DNA from 4 places in the Alsobacter sp. genome. Region 3 is predicted to be linked to each of the others. Evidence: predicted binding sites of a transcription regulator. Region 3 holds the regulator's gene; each other region holds the start of a gene.
What was found. Region 3 encodes PhoB, which activates phosphate uptake and scavenging genes when phosphate is short. Its sites were predicted from a motif close to TGTCATNNANCTGTCAT; they were not measured.

Region 1: AC5JCN_RS13970 (DUF2794 domain-containing protein) is a predicted target of PhoB. The motif match lies at 1,972-1,988, and genes of this name have one in related genera.
Region 2: AC5JCN_RS13850 (YdcH family protein) is a predicted target of PhoB. The motif match lies at 3,464-3,480, and genes of this name have one in related genera.
Region 4: phnC (phosphonate ABC transporter ATP-binding protein) is a predicted target of PhoB. The motif match lies at 979-995, and genes of this name have one in related genera.

What each region holds. Positions count from the first base shown of each region.
Region 1 is NZ_JCACDK010000017.1:88,350-93,032, forward strand. It holds gene AC5JCN_RS13960 (ABC transporter permease) at 1-433, shown strand, start outside; gene AC5JCN_RS13965 (Bax inhibitor-1/YccA family protein) at 629-1,414, shown strand; gene AC5JCN_RS13970 (DUF2794 domain-containing protein) at 1,575-1,958, opposite strand; gene htpG (molecular chaperone HtpG) at 2,431-4,296, shown strand; gene AC5JCN_RS13980 (NAD-glutamate dehydrogenase) at 4,370-4,683, opposite strand, start outside.
Region 2 is NZ_JCACDK010000017.1:68,244-72,926, reverse strand. It holds gene AC5JCN_RS13880 (tetratricopeptide repeat protein) at 1-231, opposite strand, end outside; gene rpsU (30S ribosomal protein S21) at 402-638, opposite strand; gene AC5JCN_RS13870 (5-(carboxyamino)imidazole ribonucleotide synthase) at 820-1,890, opposite strand; gene purE (5-(carboxyamino)imidazole ribonucleotide mutase) at 1,892-2,386, opposite strand; gene AC5JCN_RS13860 (GGDEF domain-containing protein) at 2,500-3,090, shown strand; gene AC5JCN_RS13855 (YdcH family protein) at 3,080-3,298, opposite strand; gene AC5JCN_RS13850 (YdcH family protein) at 3,503-3,694, shown strand; gene AC5JCN_RS13845 (acyl-CoA synthetase) at 3,824-4,683, opposite strand, start outside.
Region 3 is NZ_JCACDK010000018.1:1,545,567-1,550,249, forward strand. It holds gene AC5JCN_RS22180 (glycoside hydrolase family 15 protein) at 1-10, shown strand, start outside; gene AC5JCN_RS22185 (GcrA family cell cycle regulator) at 326-874, shown strand; gene phoB (phosphate regulon transcriptional regulator PhoB) at 1,312-2,016, opposite strand; gene AC5JCN_RS22195 (ATP-binding protein) at 2,097-3,185, opposite strand; gene AC5JCN_RS22200 (lysylphosphatidylglycerol synthase domain-containing protein) at 3,243-4,271, opposite strand; gene AC5JCN_RS22205 (malate/lactate/ureidoglycolate dehydrogenase) at 4,391-4,683, opposite strand, start outside.
Region 4 is NZ_JCACDK010000011.1:487,197-491,879, forward strand. It holds gene AC5JCN_RS09770 (DUF1045 domain-containing protein) at 1-312, opposite strand, end outside; gene AC5JCN_RS09775 (DapH/DapD/GlmU-related protein) at 309-932, opposite strand; gene phnC (phosphonate ABC transporter ATP-binding protein) at 1,088-1,894, shown strand; gene phnD (phosphonate ABC transporter substrate-binding protein) at 1,942-2,877, shown strand; gene phnE (phosphonate ABC transporter, permease protein PhnE) at 3,015-3,899, shown strand; gene phnE (phosphonate ABC transporter, permease protein PhnE) at 3,896-4,683, shown strand, end outside.

The DNA.
Region 1 (4,683 bases), on a different contig from region 3:
CCGCGTCAAGGACGCGCTCGATGCCGTCAACGAGGTGGTCGGCCAGCTCGCGACGGCGATCCGGGGCGCCAGCGCCGTCGCCCTGCTGTCCAGCGTGCTGGTGCTGGCCGGGGCGCTCGCGGCGGGGCACCGGGCGCGCGTCTACGACGCCGTTGTCCTGAAGACGCTGGGTGCCACGCGCAAGCGGCTGCTCGGTGCGTTTCTCCTGGAGTACGGGATGCTCGGTGCAGTCACGGCCCTCTTCGGCACAGTTGCCGGATCAGCCGCCGCCGCCTGGATCCTTACCCGGCTGATGAAGCTCGACTTCGACTGGCAGGTAACAGGCGGGATCATGTCGGCGATCGGCGCGATCTGCGTGACGTTGCTCCTTGGTCTCTTCGGAACCTGGCGGATTCTCGGGCAGAAGCCCGCATCGTATCTACGCGATCAGTAAGTAGAAATTCGGCTTCTACTCTGGAGTGCACTGATTTGAACTGTCTGATTGGGCGGGCAAAACCGCTCGACTCGGAATTTCTCAAGGATGCGACGGGAAGACCCTTGTAGCTTCGACAAGGCCAACACATATTGACCGCAACTGCCGGGCATACACCGGTGGGAGGGAAACGGATCCGCTCGTCGAGAGGATGAGATGTCGAACTATGATCGCAACGCCTACACCCTGTCGCCGGGCGTAGCCCGGACAGGGGCTGCCGAGTACGACCAGGGCCTGCGGGCCTATATGCTCGGCATCTACAACTATATGACGCTGGCGCTAGCCGTGTCGGCGCTCGTGGCGTGGGGCACCTTCATGGTGGCCACGACGAGCGCGGGCGGCGAGGTCGCCATCGGCGCGGGACGCTATCTGACCCCGCTCGGCCAGGCGCTGTGGATGAGCCCGCTCAAGTGGGTCATCATGCTCGCTCCGCTGGCCTTTGTCTTCGTGCTCTCTTGGCGCTTCGAGCGCATGAGCCAGACCGCGCTGCTCGGGACCTTCGTCGCCTTCGCGGCGGTGATGGGCCTGTCCATGTCGTGGATCTTCGTGGCCTTTAAGCTGGGCAGCATCGTGCAGACGCTGTTCATCACGGCCGCGGCGTTCGGCGGCCTCTCGCTCTACGGCTACACCACCAAGCGCAGCCTGTCGGCGATGGGCTCGTTCCTGGTGATGGGCGTGTGGGGCCTGCTGCTGGCGAGCGTGGTGAACATCTTCATCGGCAGCTCAGCCTTCCAGTTCGGCATCAGCGTCCTCGGCGTGCTGATCTTCGCCGGCCTGACCGCCTGGGATACGCAGCGCCTGAAGGAGCAGTACGACTACGTCGCCGGCGACGCGACGATGATGGGCAAGGCTTCCATCATGGGCGCGCTGACGCTGTACCTGGACTTCATCAACATGTTCCAGTTCCTGCTCTCGATCGTCGGCCAGCGTAACAGCAACTGACGCTCTGGCGGCACGAAACGCGGAAGGCCCCGGCTCACACCGGGGCCTTTTTCGTTGGATCTCACGGCAAGAGACACGCCGCTTCTGTTCAGGAGCGCGCGTCTTCAGACGCGCAGTTCGCCCGGATGTAGAAGCGGGTCTGGAGACCCGCGGTCCGGGCCTACGCCTCGACCAGCTTCACGGGGCGTTCCAGCACCCGCAGCACCTGCGCGAGGTCGTGGCCGCGCTTGAGGATGAAACCTCCGGCCGCAACGACCGAGTAGGCACCCTGGCGGCGCGCCATCTTCGGATTTTTCTCGATGCTGTAGAGCGGGAACTCGGCCGTCCGGCGGAAGACCGAGAAGACGGCCTGTTCCCGGCGGAAGTCGATGGCGTAGTCCCGCCATTCCCCGGCGGCGACTTTCCGGCCATAGAGGCCGAAGATCGACCGCAACTCGTCCCTGCTGAAGGTCACCTGCGCGGGAAGCCCTGCTGCCATGGATCCCGTTGCGGGATCGCGGGGCTGGGCTCCCCGCTCGGGCTCTGCGATCTCGCCGTCGCTCATCGCGCCTCCGCTGCGACATCAACCTGTCATGGAGGCACTGTGGCACGATCCGCCGGGCATTGAAACCGAGGGCGGGGCCGGACGCCGTCTCTGACCGACGCTGTACAGGCGGGTCGCACAGCAGCCGCGCAGTGATCTCACGTGGCCGTGAAACCCGCCACGATTTTGCCCCCGCCGGGCCGTGCACCCGCCCCACTGGGCAGCGATCTTCCAATCGTTGCCTCGGGTCCGGTTCGCCTTGCCGGATTTATCAGCCCCCCAGCCCCTCTGGCCTGGTGGACCGGACCCAACCTCAGTATTCAGTTCCCTGTCCCTGAGGGCCGGCGCAAGCCGGCCCTTTTTCCTTGCGCGCAGGAGAGCTTGAATTCCACGCCGCGGGCAGCGATATCCGTGCCGCACCGCCGGCGCTGCCGGCGGCAGCATCAGCTCATGAGGCGACACCGTGACATCAGAGACGACGACGGCGGCTGCCATGGAGCAGCGCCCCTTCGAGGCGGACGTGTCCCGCCTTCTCCACCTGATGGTCCATTCTGTCTATTCGGACCGCGACATCTTCCTGCGCGAGCTCATCGCCAACGGCGCCGATGCCTGCGAGAAGCTCCGCACCCTCGCTTTGCAGGACGAGGAGTTGATGCAGGGCGGTGGTGAACTCGCCATCCGCATCCTGCTCGATCCCGATGCCAAAACGCTGGCGGTCGAGGACAACGGCATCGGCATGACGCGGGAGGATCTCGCGGAAGCCCTCGGCACCATTGCGCGCTCGGGAACGCGCGCCTTCATGGACGCGCTGGGCGAGCAGGGCGACGGCTCCCGCCTCATCGGGCAGTTCGGCGTCGGCTTCTACTCGGCCTTCATGGTGGCCTCGAAGGTCGACGTCTTCACGCGCCGCGCCGGAACGCAGGACGGCTGGCACTGGTCGTCGGACGGCCAGGGCAGCTACACGATCGAGCCGGCGGATGAGGCCGAGATCCCCGCCAGGGGTACCCGCGTGCTGCTGCACCTCGCCGAGGGCAACGAGGATTACGGCAAGGCCTTTCGCGTCGAGCAGATCGTGCGCGAGCATTCCAGCGCGGTGCCCGTGCCGGTCGACCTCGTCGAGAAGCCTGGAGACGAGCCGCGCCGCCTCGCCGACGGCACGGCCATCTGGACGAAGCGCAAGTCGGACGTAACCGAGGAGGACTACCGCTCCTTCTACCAGTCCGTCTCCGGCCAGTTCGATGCCCCGGCGCTCACCGTCCACTACCGGGCCGAGGGCCGGCAGGAATACTCCGTCCTCGCCTTCGTACCCTCCACGCAGCCGCTCGCCCTGTTCGATCCGCTGCGCAAGGGCCGCATGAAGCTCTACGTCCGGCGCATGTTCATCGCCGACGACATCGATCTTCTTCCCGCTTGGCTTCGCTTCGTCTGCGGTGTCGTCGACAGCGCCGACCTGCCGCTGAACCTGTCGCGCGAAACGATCCAGGAAAGCCCGATCCTGGCCGCCATCCGAAAGGCGTTCGCGAACCGTATGGTCTCGGAGTTCGAGAAGCTCGCCGAGAAGGACGCGGAAGCCTGGGGCAAGATCTGGGATACGTTCGGCCCGGTGATGAAGGAGGGGCTCTACGAGGATTTCGAGCGGCGCGACGCCCTCTACAAGATCGCGCGCTTCTCCAGCTCCACCCATCCCGAAGGCCGCCGCTCGCTTGCCGAGTACGTTGCCGATCTGCGGCCCAACCAGACCGCCATCTGGTATCTCGTCGGCGACGACCGCGAGCGGTTGGCCAGGAGCCCGCACCTGGAAGGCTTCCGGGCCCGCGGAATCGAGGTGCTTTTGCTCTCCGACCCTGTCGACGCCTTCTGGGTGCAGACGGCGCTGGGCTTCGAGGGCAAGCCGTTCCGGTCCGTTACCCAGGGAGCTGCCGACATCACCTCGGTGCCGCTGGCGGAAGGCCAGGAGCAACACTCAGCCGAGGTCAAGCCGGCCGTTGCGACGCTGCTCGCCTTCGCCAAGCAGACACTCTCGGACGCGGTCGAGGACGTGCGTGCGTCTGACCGGCTGGCGGAAAGCCCTGCGTGCCTGGTCGCGGGCGAGCACGGTCCTGACCGAGGCCTGGAGCGCCTGCTCGCCTCGCACGGGCGCCTCAAGGAAGCCGCCAAGCCGGTCCTGGAGGTCAATCCCCGCCACGCCCTCGTGACGCGGCTGGCGGAGCGCTACCAGGCCGGAGGCGACCGCGAGATCGTGGAGGACGCGGCGCACCTGCTTCTCGCCCAGGCCCGGGCCGCCGAGGGCCTCGCCCCAGCCGACGCAGCCGACTTTGGCCGCCGGCTGTCGCGGTTGATGGAAAAGGCGTTGGGGTAGGCCCGGACCGCGCGTCTTCAGACGCGCTTTTCTGAAAGGCGTGGAAGTGCGGGTCTGAAGACCCGCGCTCCGGTCAAACCCTCGCGAGGTCCGCCAGCAGGCTGGCGGCGACGGTCGCCTTGGACAGTGTGAGCCCTGATCCGGCGATGGCCTCGACCGTCGCGGACAGGCGCTCGACATCGGGGCCGCGCTCGACCGCCCACGCATCGACGGCTGCGGCCCCGGTCACGTCCGCCCGGCGCGACACCTCGGTGGTCAGGGCCCGGTGCGCGGCGGCAATCGTGGACACCGCGCGGTCGAGCGCCAGCCGGTCGTAGTAGTCGGAAACGGCGACCTCGCGGGCCGCAAGGACGATGTCTGCGAGGCGGAAGCGCTTGGCGACGGCGA
Region 2 (4,683 bases), on a different contig from region 3:
ATTGTAGGCGTTGGGATCGTTCGGGTTGCGCGAGATCACGTCGCTCAGCGACTCGATGTTGACCTGCTGGGCGCCCGACTTGTCGTCGACCACCTCGGCCACATTGGCGGCCGGCCGGCCCACCGTTTCGCAAGCTGCTGCGGCGAGGCATACCCCGGCCACGAGAAGAAGCCGTGCCGACAGGCGGGAAGGGCCGGAGCGGAGGAGGACGTGTCGGAGCGCGTTCGCCATCGTGGTCATGGTCCCGTTCTCACCCGGCACATGGCCGATTCTGTGCTGTCCCGGTCATTGGCGCGATCACCGCAACGCCACGCCGCAAAAGCATGGCGCCCTGCGACCTTTCGGCCGGGGCGCCTGTCGGTCTGGGCCGGATGCGCGGGCCTGTCGGCCCGCCCGGGCGATCAGCGTGCGGCGACCTTCGGCTTGGGAGCCGGCAGCAGGCCTTCGCGCTGGGCACGCTTGCGGGCCAGCTTGCGGGCGCGGCGAACGGCCTCGGCCTTCTCGCGGGCACGCTTCTCGGAGGGCTTCTCGTAATGACCGCGGAGCTTCATTTCGCGGAAGATGCCCTCGCGCTGCATCTTCTTCTTCAGCGCCTTGAGAGCCTGGTCGACATTGTTGTCACGAACGAGAACCTGCACGCGATGCCTTCCCCGTGTCTTGATGGGAATTGAATGGTTCGGGTCGAGGATCGCAGGCGACCCGGGACCAGGATGCGGTGAACTAGCAGAATCGACCGGCCTTGTCCATGCGCGAATTGTTGGCAAACGCTGGCGGTGCTGCCGAATTTTGAGGCGCAGACTGGAGGCCGGCAGTGCCGGTTCAGGTGCTCACGCGCGTGACATGCCCCATCTTGCGTCCGGGCCTGTGCTCGCCTTTGCCGTAGTCGTGCAGATGCGCGCCGCGCTCCGACAGAATAGCGGGCCCGCGCTCGATTGCGGCGCCGATCAGGTTCTCCATCTCGATCGCACCGAGCCTCTTCGGCGAGCCGAGTGGCCAGCCGGCCACGGCCCGCACGTGCTGCTCGAACTGGGAGGCCTCGGCGCCCTCGATGGTCCAGTGCCCGGAATTGTGCACGCGCGGCGCGATCTCATTGACGAGGACGCGCTCGCGCCCGCCGTCGGCCACCACGAAGAACTCGACGGCGAGGACGCCGACATAGTCGAGCGCCGTCGCAATCCGGGCGGCGTGCTCCGCCGCGGCGTGCGCCGCCTCCGCCTCGAGCGTCGCAGGAAGCCGGGTGAAAGCCAGGATATGGTCTCGATGCTCGTTCTCGCAGACGTCGAAGGCTGCGACTGTTCCATCGGTACCGCGGGCGGCGACCACGGACACCTCCCGCACGAAAGGTACGAAGGCTTCCAGGACGCATGGGCGGCGCCCGAGCCTCTCGAAAGCGGCAGCCGGCTCGTCGCCGGGGCGAATGATCGCCTGGCCCTTGCCGTCATAGCCGAAGCGGCGTGTTTTCAGGACGGCCGGACGGCCGAGCTCCGCCAGCGCCCTCTCCAGTGACGCCTCGTTATCGACCGCCCGATAGGCGGCGAGCGGCAGGCCGATGCCGGCGACGAAGTCCTTCTCGCTCAGCCGGTCCTGCGTCACGGCGAGGGCGCGGGGTCCCGGCAGCACCGGCCGCCGCGCGGCCAGGAAAGCGGCGGTGGCGGCCGGCACGTTCTCGAACTCGTAGGTGATCACCGCAACCTGGGAGGCGAAGGCGGCGAGCGCATCCTCGTCCTCGTAGGCCGCGATAGTTCGCGCGGCACACACGTCAAACGCGCAACTTTCGGCTTCGGGCGCGTAGACATGGCAGCGCAGTCCGAGCGGCGCCGCGGCGAGGGCGATCATGCGCGCAAGCTGGCCGCCGCCGAGAATCCCGATGGTGTCGCCGGGGCGCAGCATCTCACGCCTCGCCGGACGGCTGCTCGGCGACGGACGCCGTCTGCCTCTCCCGGTAGGCGTCAATGCGGGCGGCCAGCGCCGTGTCGTTGAGGGCGAGAACAGCCGCCGCCAGCAGGGCTGCATTAACCGCGCCCGCGCGGCCGATGGCCAGCGTTCCAACGGGGATGCCGGCCGGCATTTGTACAATGGACAGAAGGCTGTCCTGGCCGGAAAGGGCTTTCGATTCGACCGGAACACCCAGCACCGGCAGGGGGGTCATCGCCGCCGTCATCCCGGGCAGGTGGGCGGCCCCGCCGGCGCCTGCGATCACCACCTTGAAGCCGGCGTCCCGCGCGCCCTTGGCGAAGGCGACGAGCCTGTCCGGCGTGCGGTGCGCCGAGACGATCCGGGCCTCGTAACCGACCTCCAGAGCGTCCAGCGTCTCGCACGAATGGCGCATGGTGGCCCAGTCGGATTGGCTGCCCATGATCACAGCCACCGGCTTTTTACCACCCATTGTATACCCTCGGTTGAGACTGCTACGCGAGCGCAGTGGAAATTCGGAGGCGCGGAGTATAGTTGGAGGCATAGGGGGCGCAAGCTCCCGTCAAGTCTCCGGATCTGACGCAATTGAGCGACGACGTGCTGCATCCCTTCGAAACACTGCATGGGTCGGATGACGACCTGAGGCGGGAACTCGCCCTCGCCAAGGCCCGGATCCGGGAGCTCGAGCAACTCGCCCATGTGGACGAGCTGACCGGCGTGCTGAACCGCCGTGGCTTCATGCGCGAGTTACGGCGAGCCGCCTCCTACAGTGCCCGCTATGGTGCCCCGGTGGCGCTGGCCATCATCGACCTCGACGATTTCAAGCGCACCAACGACACGCACGGCCATGCCGCGGGCGACGAGGTGCTGCGGGCGGTGGGACGCCTGCTCACCGAGCGCGTGCGCGCCTCCGACATCGTCGGCCGAATCGGCGGCGACGAGTTCGCCGTCATCCTCTGGCACGTCGGCGACGAGGCGGCCGCTGACAAGATCGACGACGTCGAGCAGCAGATCGAGGCGACGACGATCCCGTTCCATGGGCTGTCGCTGCGCGCCAAGCTGAGCGCGGGCGTCACGGCGCTGCGGCCGGGGCGGAGCATCGAGGCCTCGCTGGAGGCGGCCGACCACGTGCTCTATGCCGCCAAGGCCCGCAAGGCGGGCTCCTTCATGCAATGATGTCGGGCGTGACCTGGTCGGAGAGCGCCCGGATGCGGTCCTTGAGCGCCAGCTTGCGCTTTTTCAGGCGCTGGATCTGCAGCTGATCGGCCGCCGTCATGCCTTCGAGCGCGTTGATGGCGGCGTCGAGGTCGCGGTGTTCGGTGCGAAGGCGGTTCAGTTCGGCGAGTATGGCGCCGTCGTCCTGGTCACTGGTCGTATCGGGCATGGAAGCTGCGTTCAGGGCTCCGCCTCGGCCACCGGCGCGAGTTTCCACGTTCTAGCACAGCGGTCCGTCAGGCGTAACCGGTCAGGCTTACGTCCAATCGGTCCGAAGCTGTCGACCTCATTTTTGCCGTTCCGATAGTTTCCCATTTCCCCTGTGGGAGGGCTGTGTCACACTGCTGTTGCAGTAAGCCCAGGGAGGTTTTGCATGGCATTGCAGTCCCATCTTGCTGAACTCGAGCGCCGCCACAGGGCACTCGAGCGTGAGATCGAGCAGGAGCAGACTCATCCTGCGGGAAGCGACCTGAAGTTGGTCGAATTGAAGCGTAAGAAGCTTCTTCTAAAGGACGAAATCGAACGTTTGCGGCACAGTGCGTCACCGAGCGTGACAGTGCACTGAAGGACTGTTCAGACCGCGTGACGGCGCCTGAACGCGCCGCAGGTCAGTGCGTTTCGCCGCCGCGACCCCTCCCGGTCGCGGCGGCCTTGTTTCTGGGGTGGATGGGCGTTCGCACCCTGGGTGCCGGCTCTACGCTTCGCGCGCCAACTCGCGCAGGACGAACTTCTGGATCTTGCCGGTCGAGGTCTTCGGCAACTCCGTGAACACGATGTGACGCGGGCACTTGAAGCCCGCGAGGTTCTGCCTGCACCAGGCGATCAGCTCGTCTGCAGTGGCCGTCTTCCCCGGCTTCAGCTCGATGAACGCGCACGGCGTTTCGCCCCATTTCTCGTCGGGCTTGGCGACGACGGCCGCGGCCTGCACCGCCGGGTGCTTGAACAGCGCGTCCTCCACCTCGATCGACGAAATGTTCTCGCCGCCCGAGATGATGATGTCCTTCGACCGGTCCTTCAGCTGGATGTAGCCGTCGGGGTGCTTGACCCCGAGATCGCCGGAGTGGAACCAGCCGCCGGCGAAGGCTTCTGCGGTGGCCTTGGGGTTCTTCAGGTAGCCCTTCATCACGATGTTGCCGCGGAACATCACCTCGCCCATGGTCTGACCGTCCGCCGGAACTGGCGTCATGGTGGCGGGGTCGAAGACGTCCAGCCCGTCGAGAGCGAGATAGCGCACACCCTGGCGCGCCTTCTTCGCGGCCTGCGCCGCCGGCTCCAGCGCGTCCCAGTCCAGGTGCCAGTCGTTGACGACGGCGGGGCCGTAGGTCTCCGTCAGCCCGTAGAGGTGCGTGACGTTGAAGCCCGCCGCCTTCATGCCGGCGAGCACGGCCTCCGGTGGCGGCGCGGCCGCCGTGAAGAACTCCACGACGTGGGGCAGGGGGCGCTTCTCCGCATCGGGTGCGTTGAGCAGCGTCGACATGACGATGGGCGCGCCGCAGAGATGAGTGACCCTGTGCTCGGCGATGGCGTCGTACATCGCCCTGGCACGGACCTGCC
Region 3 (4,683 bases):
GGCTTTCTGAGGGGGCCGATCAGGTCGCTGGCGAGCTCGTTTCCGATTTCCTGAATCGGATGAAGGGCTTGCCCGCTACAACCCTTTGGCGTGCCTCGAAAGTGAGTCTTTCCCGCCACGTTCGCTGGGGAAAACACCATCAGGAGTCGCCCGACTCTTGCACCGGAGTCGCGCCATATCGTAGGTTCGCCCCTGTCGAATACGACATCTGGTGCGGCAAGCCACAGGTCGAGTGAAGTGTTCCACGTGCCCCGTGAATACCGGGGCGGCGAGGACTTCCGGATTCGACGTACGAGGCACTGAGAATAATCGGGGAATGAGGCCTATGTCCTGGACCGACGAGCGTGTCGAACTGCTCAAGAAGCTCTGGAACCAGGGTCTCAGCGCAAGCCAGATCGCTGGCGAACTTGCGGGAGGCGTGACGCGCAACGCCGTCATCGGCAAGGTTCACCGTCTGGGCCTGTCCGGTCGCACCAAGGCGCCGGCTCCGCAGGCGGCCCGTCCGCGCAAGGCGACGCGTGCTCCGAGCCACCCGATGATGCACTCGCCACCCGTGCGGGGGAACCTGGCGCTGAGCCCCAAGCCTATCGCCCCGGCCATGCCCGCCCCGGTCATCGAGATCGCGCCGGCTCCCTCGCCGGACGTGGTGATCCCGATCTCCGAGCGCGTCACCATTATGGAGCTGCGCGAGTCCATGTGCCGCTGGCCGCATGGCGATCCCACGTCGGAGGAGTTCCGGTTCTGCGGCGCCAAGTCACCGCCCGGCACGCCCTACTGCCCCTACCACTCCCAGATCGCCTACCAGCCCTCCCTGGAGCGCCGCCGCGACCGCAAGGCCCAGGGTATGCCGCCAGTCCGCGTCGCGCACGGCTGACGCCAGACAGCGGCGCGGGTCTCCAGGCCCGCTCTTTTCCCAAGCGCCAGCCGCAACGCGCGTCTGAAGCCGCGCGGTCCGAGCCGTCGGCGCGCCGCGGAGCGCGGGTCTCCAGACCCGCTCTTTTCCCAAGCGCCAGCGCAAAGCGCGTCTGAAGACGCGCGGTCCGAGCCGTCGGTGAGCCTGGGAGGGCGGGTCTTCAGACCCGCTCTTCTCCCAAGCGCCAGCCGCAAAGCGCGTCTGAAGACGCGCGGTCCGCGCCGTCGGTGAGCCTCGGAGCGCGGGTCTCCAGACCCGCTCTTTCCCAAGCGCCAGCGCAAAGCGCGTCTGAAGACGCGCGGTCCGAGCCGTCGGTGAGCCTTGGAGCGCGGGTCTTCAGACCCGCTCTTTTCCCAAGCGTCAGCCGCAAAGCGTGTCTGGAGACGCGCGGTCCGGCTTTAGCGCCTTCCGAACGTCTCGTCGAAGGAATAACCGGACCCTCGCACGGTGCGGATCGGGTCCTTCTCGCGGGGCCGGTTGATGGCCTTGCGAAGGCGCCCGACATGCACGTCGACGGTGCGTTCGTCGATTTCCGCGTCGATGCCCCAGACGCCGTCGAGCAGCTGGGCCCGGCTGTAGACGCGGCCGGGCTTCTCCATCAGGAACTCGAGCATGCGGAACTCGGTCGGGCCGAGGTGGAGCTCGCGGCCGGACCGGCGCACGCGCTTGGTCTCGCGGTCGAGCACGATGTCGCCGGCCTCGAGCAGGCTGGCGACGCGCCCGGGCGATGACCGGCGCAGCAGGGCGCGCACGCGGGCGACCAGCTCGGGGACCGAGAAGGGCTTCACCACGTAGTCGTCGGCGCCGGTGGCCAGTCCCCGCACGCGTTCGCTCTCCTCGCCACGGGCGGTGAGCATGATGACCGGGAGGCGCTGCGTGTCGGGGCGCTGCCGCAGGCGGCGGCAGAGCTCGATCCCGGAGAGGCCGGGGAGCATCCAGTCGAGCAGGACGAGGTCGAAGTTGCGCTCACGCAGCGACACCTCGGCGTCGTCGCCGCGTGCGACGCATTCGACGCCGTACCCCTCCGCCTCGAGGTTGTAGCGCAGAAGCATGGTCAAGGGCTCTTCGTCCTCGACGATGAGGATCTGCGGCGCGGTTGCCATCTGTCACTCCGCTGGCTTCTGACGGACCTTCTTCTATGACCGGCGCGTGACGTTCTGTTGACGTGTTTAGGCGTTGCAGCTCAGGGGTTTGCTTCCTGTGCTTGTGTCACCAGAGGCAGCGTGACACGGAATGTGGCGCCTTCGCCCGGCCGGCTCTCGATCGTCAGGCGCCCGCGGTGGCGGTTGACGATATGCTTGACGATGGCCAGGCCAAGCCCGGTGCCGCCCTTTTCGCGGCTGTCGGCCGTGTCGACGCGGTAGAAGCGCTCGGTGAGGCGGGGGAGATGTTCCGGCGCGATGCCGGGCCCATAATCGCGCACGGCCAGCTGAGCCAGGCAGGCCTGTTGTTCGCCCGTCGTGCCCAGCGTGATGTCGACCCTGCCTCCGCTCTGGCCGTACTTGATCGCGTTCTCGATCAGGTTGTCGCAGACGCGCAGCAACTCGTCGCGGTCACCCGCCACGATCACCCGCCCTTGCGGCAGATCGGGGTGGACGACGACGCCGCGCTCCTCGGCCAGCGGGCGGACCGTGTCGATCATTTGCCGCACCACGCCCGACAGGTCGACCGCCGTGGAGGGGTGCCGGTGCTCGATCATCTCGATGCGCGAAAGGGAGAGCAGGTCGTCGATGAGGCGCGCCATCCGCTGGGCCTGCACCCGCATGATGCCGAGGAACCGGTCGCGCGCTGCGGGATCGTTGCGTGCCGGGCCCTGCAGGGTCTCAATGAAGCCCAGCACCGAGGCCAGGGGCGTGCGCAGCTCGTGGCTGGCATTGGCGACGAAGTCGACCCGCATCGCCTCGAGCCGGCGCTCGGGGGTCACGTCCCGCAGCACGATCATCGCCGCCGGCCGGTTGCGCTGGATCAGCGTCTGCTGCGTGATGGCGGTGACGCGCATGGCGTAGACCCGCTCCACGGGCACGCGCTCGGAATACTCGCCGGTGACGGCGGCTTCCCCCGCCAGCACCCGCTCGACGGCCGAGACGATGTCCGGCGCTCGCAGCGAGAAGGACAGCGGCCAGCCCGTGGACAGGGATGGCCAGGCTTCGGCGGCGGCCGGGTTGAACAGGAGCACGGTGCCGCGGCCGTCCGTCAGGATGACGGGATCGGCGATGGCGCCCAGGGTGGCCGCCACGATCCCGCCCGCATCAAAGCCCTCAAGGGCGGCCATGTCCCGAATCCTCTGCAGTCCGGCGACTGCATGAGACACGATTCTCACGCGCACATGTCAGTCCTGTGCTGCCGCGTCGTCCTTTTGCGTCCTGTAGGCGGCGAGCCGGGTGAAGATCTCGTAGACGCCCAGCAGCAGAAGAGCCGACACGAACGGCACGAGATAATAGCAGATGCGGAAAAGCAGCAGCGCCCCGATCAGCCCCTCATAGGGCAGCCGCCAGAAGGCGAGCAGCATGGTCGCCTCGAAGACGCCGAGCCCGCCCGGCGCGTGGCTGACGATGCCGAGAAGGCAGGCGAACGCGTAGACGGCGGCGAAGGTGGCGAACTCCACGCCATAGCCCTGAGGCAAGAGCACGTAGAGCACGCCGGCTGCACAGCACACGTCTCCCATGCCCAGCAGGATCTGCCCGACCGAGACCCGGAAGCTTGGCAGCTCGAGCCGCCAGCGCTGCACGCGGACGGCGCGGCGCCTCGCCCCGACCCAGACGAGGTAGACGATGATGGCACCGAGCGCGGCGGCTCCGATCAGCTGGTTGGTCTCGACCGGCAGGTGGTTGAGGTCCGCGAGCGCGTCGGCCCGGAAAATGAGGCCGAGCCCGACGATCGTTCCCATGCCGAGCAGGAAGGTGACGCCGGCAATGAAGGTGATGCTGGCCACCTTGCCGGCCGACACGCCGAGCGGTGAGTAGATCCAGTATCGAACCGAGCCTGCCGTCACGAGCGGGAAGCCGAGCGTGAAGGATATGGCGTAGCTCGTAAAAGACGCGAGAGCCGTCTTTCGGTATGGCACCTTCAGCTTGAGCTGACGCAGGGCCAGCACGTCGTAGAACGTCAGCAGCAGGTAGCTGGCCGCGGTGAGCCCTCCGGCGATCGCGAGCTGGTCGCGCGTGGCGTTGCGGAAGGCTTCCTTCACGTCCTCCAGGTTGACGGTGGACAGGATCTTGTACAGCACGGCCATGGAGGCGGCGAACAGCAGCAAGCTGATCGCCGTGCCCACCCAGGCGAAGCGGCGCGGCCGCTCCGGCGGAAGGATGGGCTCGCGGTCATCGTCCGCCAACACCTGCGTCTCTGGCGTGTCTGACATGCCTCGTCCGGTTCGAGCCGATGGGCGGCGGGGCGGTCCCGGAGCGCCTGCGCGACGGGGTTGTCGCGTGGCCGCCGGCTCCTTCGATGGGGCCTATATCGCTTTGCGCGTTGCGCGCATCAAGCCCCGCGCGCCGCGACCTCGTCGCCATTCTCGCCCCGGCCGGCCTCCTGGTCGTCGGCGATGCGGGCGAACTCGGCCCTGCCGAGGCCCGTCGCGTCGGCGGAAACGAGGAGCTGTTCCCATGTCGCAGGGTCGATCGGGACACCCGTCCGCACCCGCTCGGCACGATGCGCCAGCTCGGGTTCGCCGGCGATGAGGACCGTCGGTTCTGCTCCGTCCGCCGGCTGCCGCGCCCAGGCGAGGAAGGCCTCCATGGAGGCGAAGAACGCAGGCGCCGTGCCGAGTCCTT
Region 4 (4,683 bases), on a different contig from region 3:
CAGTTCGACCTTCAGGGGCACGGGCGCTGGCTGAGGCCGCGATGCCGCAAACTCCGCGAGGGCCTGGACAAGCTGCGCTTCCGTGCGGCCCTCCCTCAGCCGGAACGGTGCCTTCAACGTGGCGTGAAAGCCGTAGCGGCGCGGTTCCTCGGTGGCCGCAAGCCACGCTTCCGGCGCCCAGCCGTTGCAAACGAGAAGCGGCAGGTCCAAGCCCGTCGCGGCGTCATAGCCGATGACGGCGCTGCCGAACCGCCAGAGCGCCGAGGTGGGATCTGGCGCGAAGTACACCGCGTAGCGCGCTTCGCCGATCACGCCCGGCTCTCCTCGTAGTGCGAGCAGAACGCATCCGCCGGGAGGGAGCGGAAAGCAGGAAGGGCCTCGCGCAGCCGCTCGTGATCCCACTCCCACCACGCGAGCGCTTCGAGGCGCGCTGCGACCCGCTCGTCGAAGCGGCGCCGGATGGGACGGGCGGGATTGCCACCCACGATGGTCCAGGCCGGCACGTCCTTGGTGACGACGGCGCCGGCCGCCACGACCGCTCCCGTGCCGATGGACCGCCCCGGCAGGACGATGGCGCCGTGGCCGATCCACACGTCGTGGCCGATCGTCACGGGAAAGCTGCGCCGCCACGCGAAGAAGGCGTCGTCGTCGCTTTCCCCCTCGAAGTAGGCGGACGCCCGGTAGGTGAAGTGGGCCTGGCTGGCGCGCTGCATGGGGTGGTTGCCAGGGTTGATCCGCGTGTGGGCGGCAATCGAGCAGAAGCGCCCGATCCGGGCATAGGCGATGTCGCTGTCGTTGACCACGTAGCTGTAATCGCCGAGTTCCGTCTCAAGCAGCGTCGTCCGCGCACCCACCTCAGTGTAGCGGCCGAGGATGCAACCGCTGGTGATTGCCGTGGCGTGCACGAGGGGTTCGGTCGAGAGCTTCGGCATGGGTTCTCCGCCCGGCTGGTCCGGCGGCCAGCGCTCCCACCGCGTTGTGACGAACGCATGACGGAACGGCTCGGCTCAAGCCTGTGGACGGTGTCACTAAACCGTTGCGCGGCCCCGCTACCGGACTCGCAAGGCCCACTCCGCGGAGCGCTTGCATGCTTGCCATAGAGGGACTGAGCCGCACGTTCGGCTCCAAGGCTGCGGTGAAGGACGTTAACCTCACCGTCGACAAGGGAGCCTTTGTCGGCGTCATCGGCCGTTCGGGCGCAGGCAAGTCCACGCTGCTGCGCATGATCAACAGGCTGCAGGAGCCGACTGCAGGCCGCATCCTGGCCGACGGCGTCGACGTCACGGGCCTGCGCGGCCGGGCGTTGAGAGACTGGCGGGCCGACTGCGCCATGATCTTCCAGCAGTTCAACCTCGTCGGCCGTCTCGACGTGCTGACCAACGTCCTGCTCGGACGCCTCAACAAGGCAGGAACGCTGGGCTCCGTCCTCAGGCTCTGGTCCCCGGAGGACCGCGCCATCGCGCTTTCCGCGCTGGAAATGCTCGACATCGCCTCGCTCGCGGCCCAGCGCGCCGACAGCCTGTCGGGCGGCCAGCAGCAGCGCGTCGCAATTGCCAGGGCTCTCGTGCAGGAGCCGAAGATCATCCTCGCCGACGAACCGATCGCGTCGCTCGATCCGCGCAACACCAAAGTGGTGATGGACGCGCTGCTGCGCATCAACCGTCATTTCGGCATCACCGTTCTGTGCAACCTGCACTCCCTCGACCTCGCCCGCAGCTATTGCGACCGGCTGGTCGGCATGGCCAGCGGCCGCGTCGTGTTCGACGACGTTCCGGAGGCTCTCACCGAAGACGTCGCCCGCGAGCTCTATGGCCTGGAGGCCGGCGACGTCATGGACGCGCACGCCCCCGCCGCGCCGTCACCGGCCGCTCTCCCCGTTCCATCCGCCGCCTGACCGCGGCTCGGACCCCGTCTGCCCTTCATCCCCGAAAGGACGAACCCATGCTGAACCGACGCCACGTTGTCGCCGCCCTCGCCCTGGGCGCCACCTTTGCCGCCGCACCGGCTTTTGCAGAGGACTGGCGCGCCAAGTATCCCGAGCTGGTCTTCGCCATCGTTCCGGCCGAGAACGCCAGTGGCGTCATGGACCGCTACACGCCGTTCGCCGCCTATCTCTCGAAGGAACTCGGCGTGAAGGTCACGGTCCGCACCGTGCAGGACTACGCCGCGATGATCGAGGGGCAGCGCTCGGGCAACATCCACATCGCCTATTACGGCCCGGCCGGCTTCGCCCGCGCCCGCGTCACCGGCGTGCAGACCGACGCCTTCGCCATCGACGTCAACAATGACGGCTCGAAGGGCTACTATTCGGTGTTCTATGTGAAGGCCGACAGCCCCTACAAGACCATCGCCGACCTGAAGGGCAAGAACCTCGGCCTCGTCGATCCCAACTCGACCTCCGGCAACAACGTGCCGCGCTTCGAGCTCGACAAGATGAAGATCGAGCCGGAGAAGTTCTTCGACAAGGTCGTCTTTGCCGGCAGCCACGAGAACGCCGTGCTCGCCCTGTCGCAGGGCACCGTCGACGTCGCCGCCAACGCCTGGACGAGCGATGACGACAGCTATCTCTACCGCATGCTGACCAAGGGCATGCTGAAGAAGGCCGACGGCTCGCCGATGAAGTACGAGGACTTCAGGATCATCCACAAGTCCCAGCCCATCATCAACGGCCCGACGACGTATCTCTCCAGCCTCCCCGAAGACGCCAAGGCGGCGATCCGCAAGGCCTTCTTCGACGCTCCGACCAAGGACAAGGCCGCCTTCGACAAGATCTCGGACGGCAAGAACAAGCCCTGGGCGCCCGCGACCAACGGCGACTACGACCAGACCATCGAGCTGATCAAGTTCGTCGACACGCTGCGCAAGAAGTCGTCCTGAGAGCGGCTGACTTCGGGACGCGAGCCGATGCCGTGCGCTTGCATCCGGAGCGCGCGTCTTACGACCCGCACTTTCGGCATTGCCGGTGCAGGCGCGTCTGAAGACGCGCGGTCCGAGGCGTCATTCCGGGCTCTGCCATGGCTCTAAGCATCCCCACACTGCCTGATCCACAGGCGGCCGCGCTCGCGGCCGCCTATGACGCTGCAGTCTCGGCCAAGCGCCGCCGCATGCTCGTGGGCATCGCCGCCGTCATCGCGCTCGTGCTCGCATCGGCTTGGATGGCGGAGGTGCGGCCCCTGGTGTTCTTCACGAACATCGGGAAGTTCACGAGCTATATCGGCCGCATCTTCTTCCTCGACAACGGCCAGCTTGTCTTCACCGACGTCCGCGAATGGTTCTGGGGCCTTGGCAAGTGGCTGAGGCTGATGGGCGAGACGCTGCTCATCGCCTATCTCGGCACTGTGCTCGGTGCGCTCGGCGGCTTTCTCCTGTGCTTCGCCGCGGCCGACAACTTGGTGCGCTCTCCGGCGATCAAGTTCTGCGTCCGTCGCTTTCTCGAATTCTGCCGCACGGTACCGGAACTCGTCTTCGCCCTGATCTTCGTCGTCGCCTTCGGCCTCGGCCCTTTGCCGGGCGTACTGGCCCTTGCCATCCACACCATGGGCGCGCTCGGCAAACTCTTCTTCGAGGTCGTCGAGAACATCGACATGAAGCCGGTGGAAGGCGTCTCGGCGACGGGAGCGGGCTGGGTGCAGACCGTCCGGTTTGCGGTCGTGCCACAGATCCTCTCCAACTTCGCCAGCTACGCGCTGCTGCGCTTCGAGATCAACGTGCGCGGTGCAGCCGTGATGGGCTTCGTCGGCGCCGGCGGCATCGGGCAGGACCTGCTCGAAGCCGTGCGCAAGTTCTACTACTCCGACGTAAGCGCCATCATCGTGCTCATCATCATCACCGTGGCAATCATCGACCTGCTCACCGAGCGTGTCCGCCATGCTCTGCTGGGCCGGGAGGCCTCCCGATGAGCGCCGCTCCGGATCGCGACGCGAGCTTCCTGCGCGCCTCGGCGCGCAGCGACCTGCAGCGCCTGCGCTCGACCTACCCCGACGTGTTTCGCCCCAACATGCGTCGGCGCGCGATCATGCTGGGCAGCATCGCGCTCGCGCTGGCGGTTTTCGTCTACGGTTTCGCGACGCTGGACATCTCGTGGGCACGGGTGTTCGGCGGCTTTGCCCGCCTCGCCGACTTCGTCGGGCTGATGCTGCCGCCGAGCTTCAGCTCCACCGAGAAGCTGCTGCTTTATCTCCGCTCGCTGGGCGAAACGCTGGCCATTGCTTTCCTCGGCACGCTGCTGGCGGCGATCCTCGCGTTTCCGCTGGGCTTCCTCGCCGCCCGCAACGTCCTGCCGAACTGGTTGGCACGCTTCGCCACGCGGCGCTTCCTCGACACGGTGCGAAGCGTCGACACGCTGATCTGGGCGCTCATCTGGATCAACGTGGTCGGCCTCGGCCCCTTCGCGGGTGTCCTGGCCGTGATGACGTCGGATCTCGGCTCCTTCGGGAAGCTCTTCTCGGAAGCCGTGGAAGCGGCTGACAGGAAGGCCGTCGAGGGCGTCACCTCGACCGGCGGCAACCATCTGCATGGGGTGCGCTTCGGCCTTCTGCCGCAGGTGCTGCCGGTGATCGCGGGGCAGGTGCTCTATTTCTTCGAGTCCAACACCCGGTCGGCGACCATCATCGGCATCGTGGGGGCCGGCGGCATCGGTCAGTATCTCTACGAGGAGATCAAGACGCTCGAGTGGCAGCACGT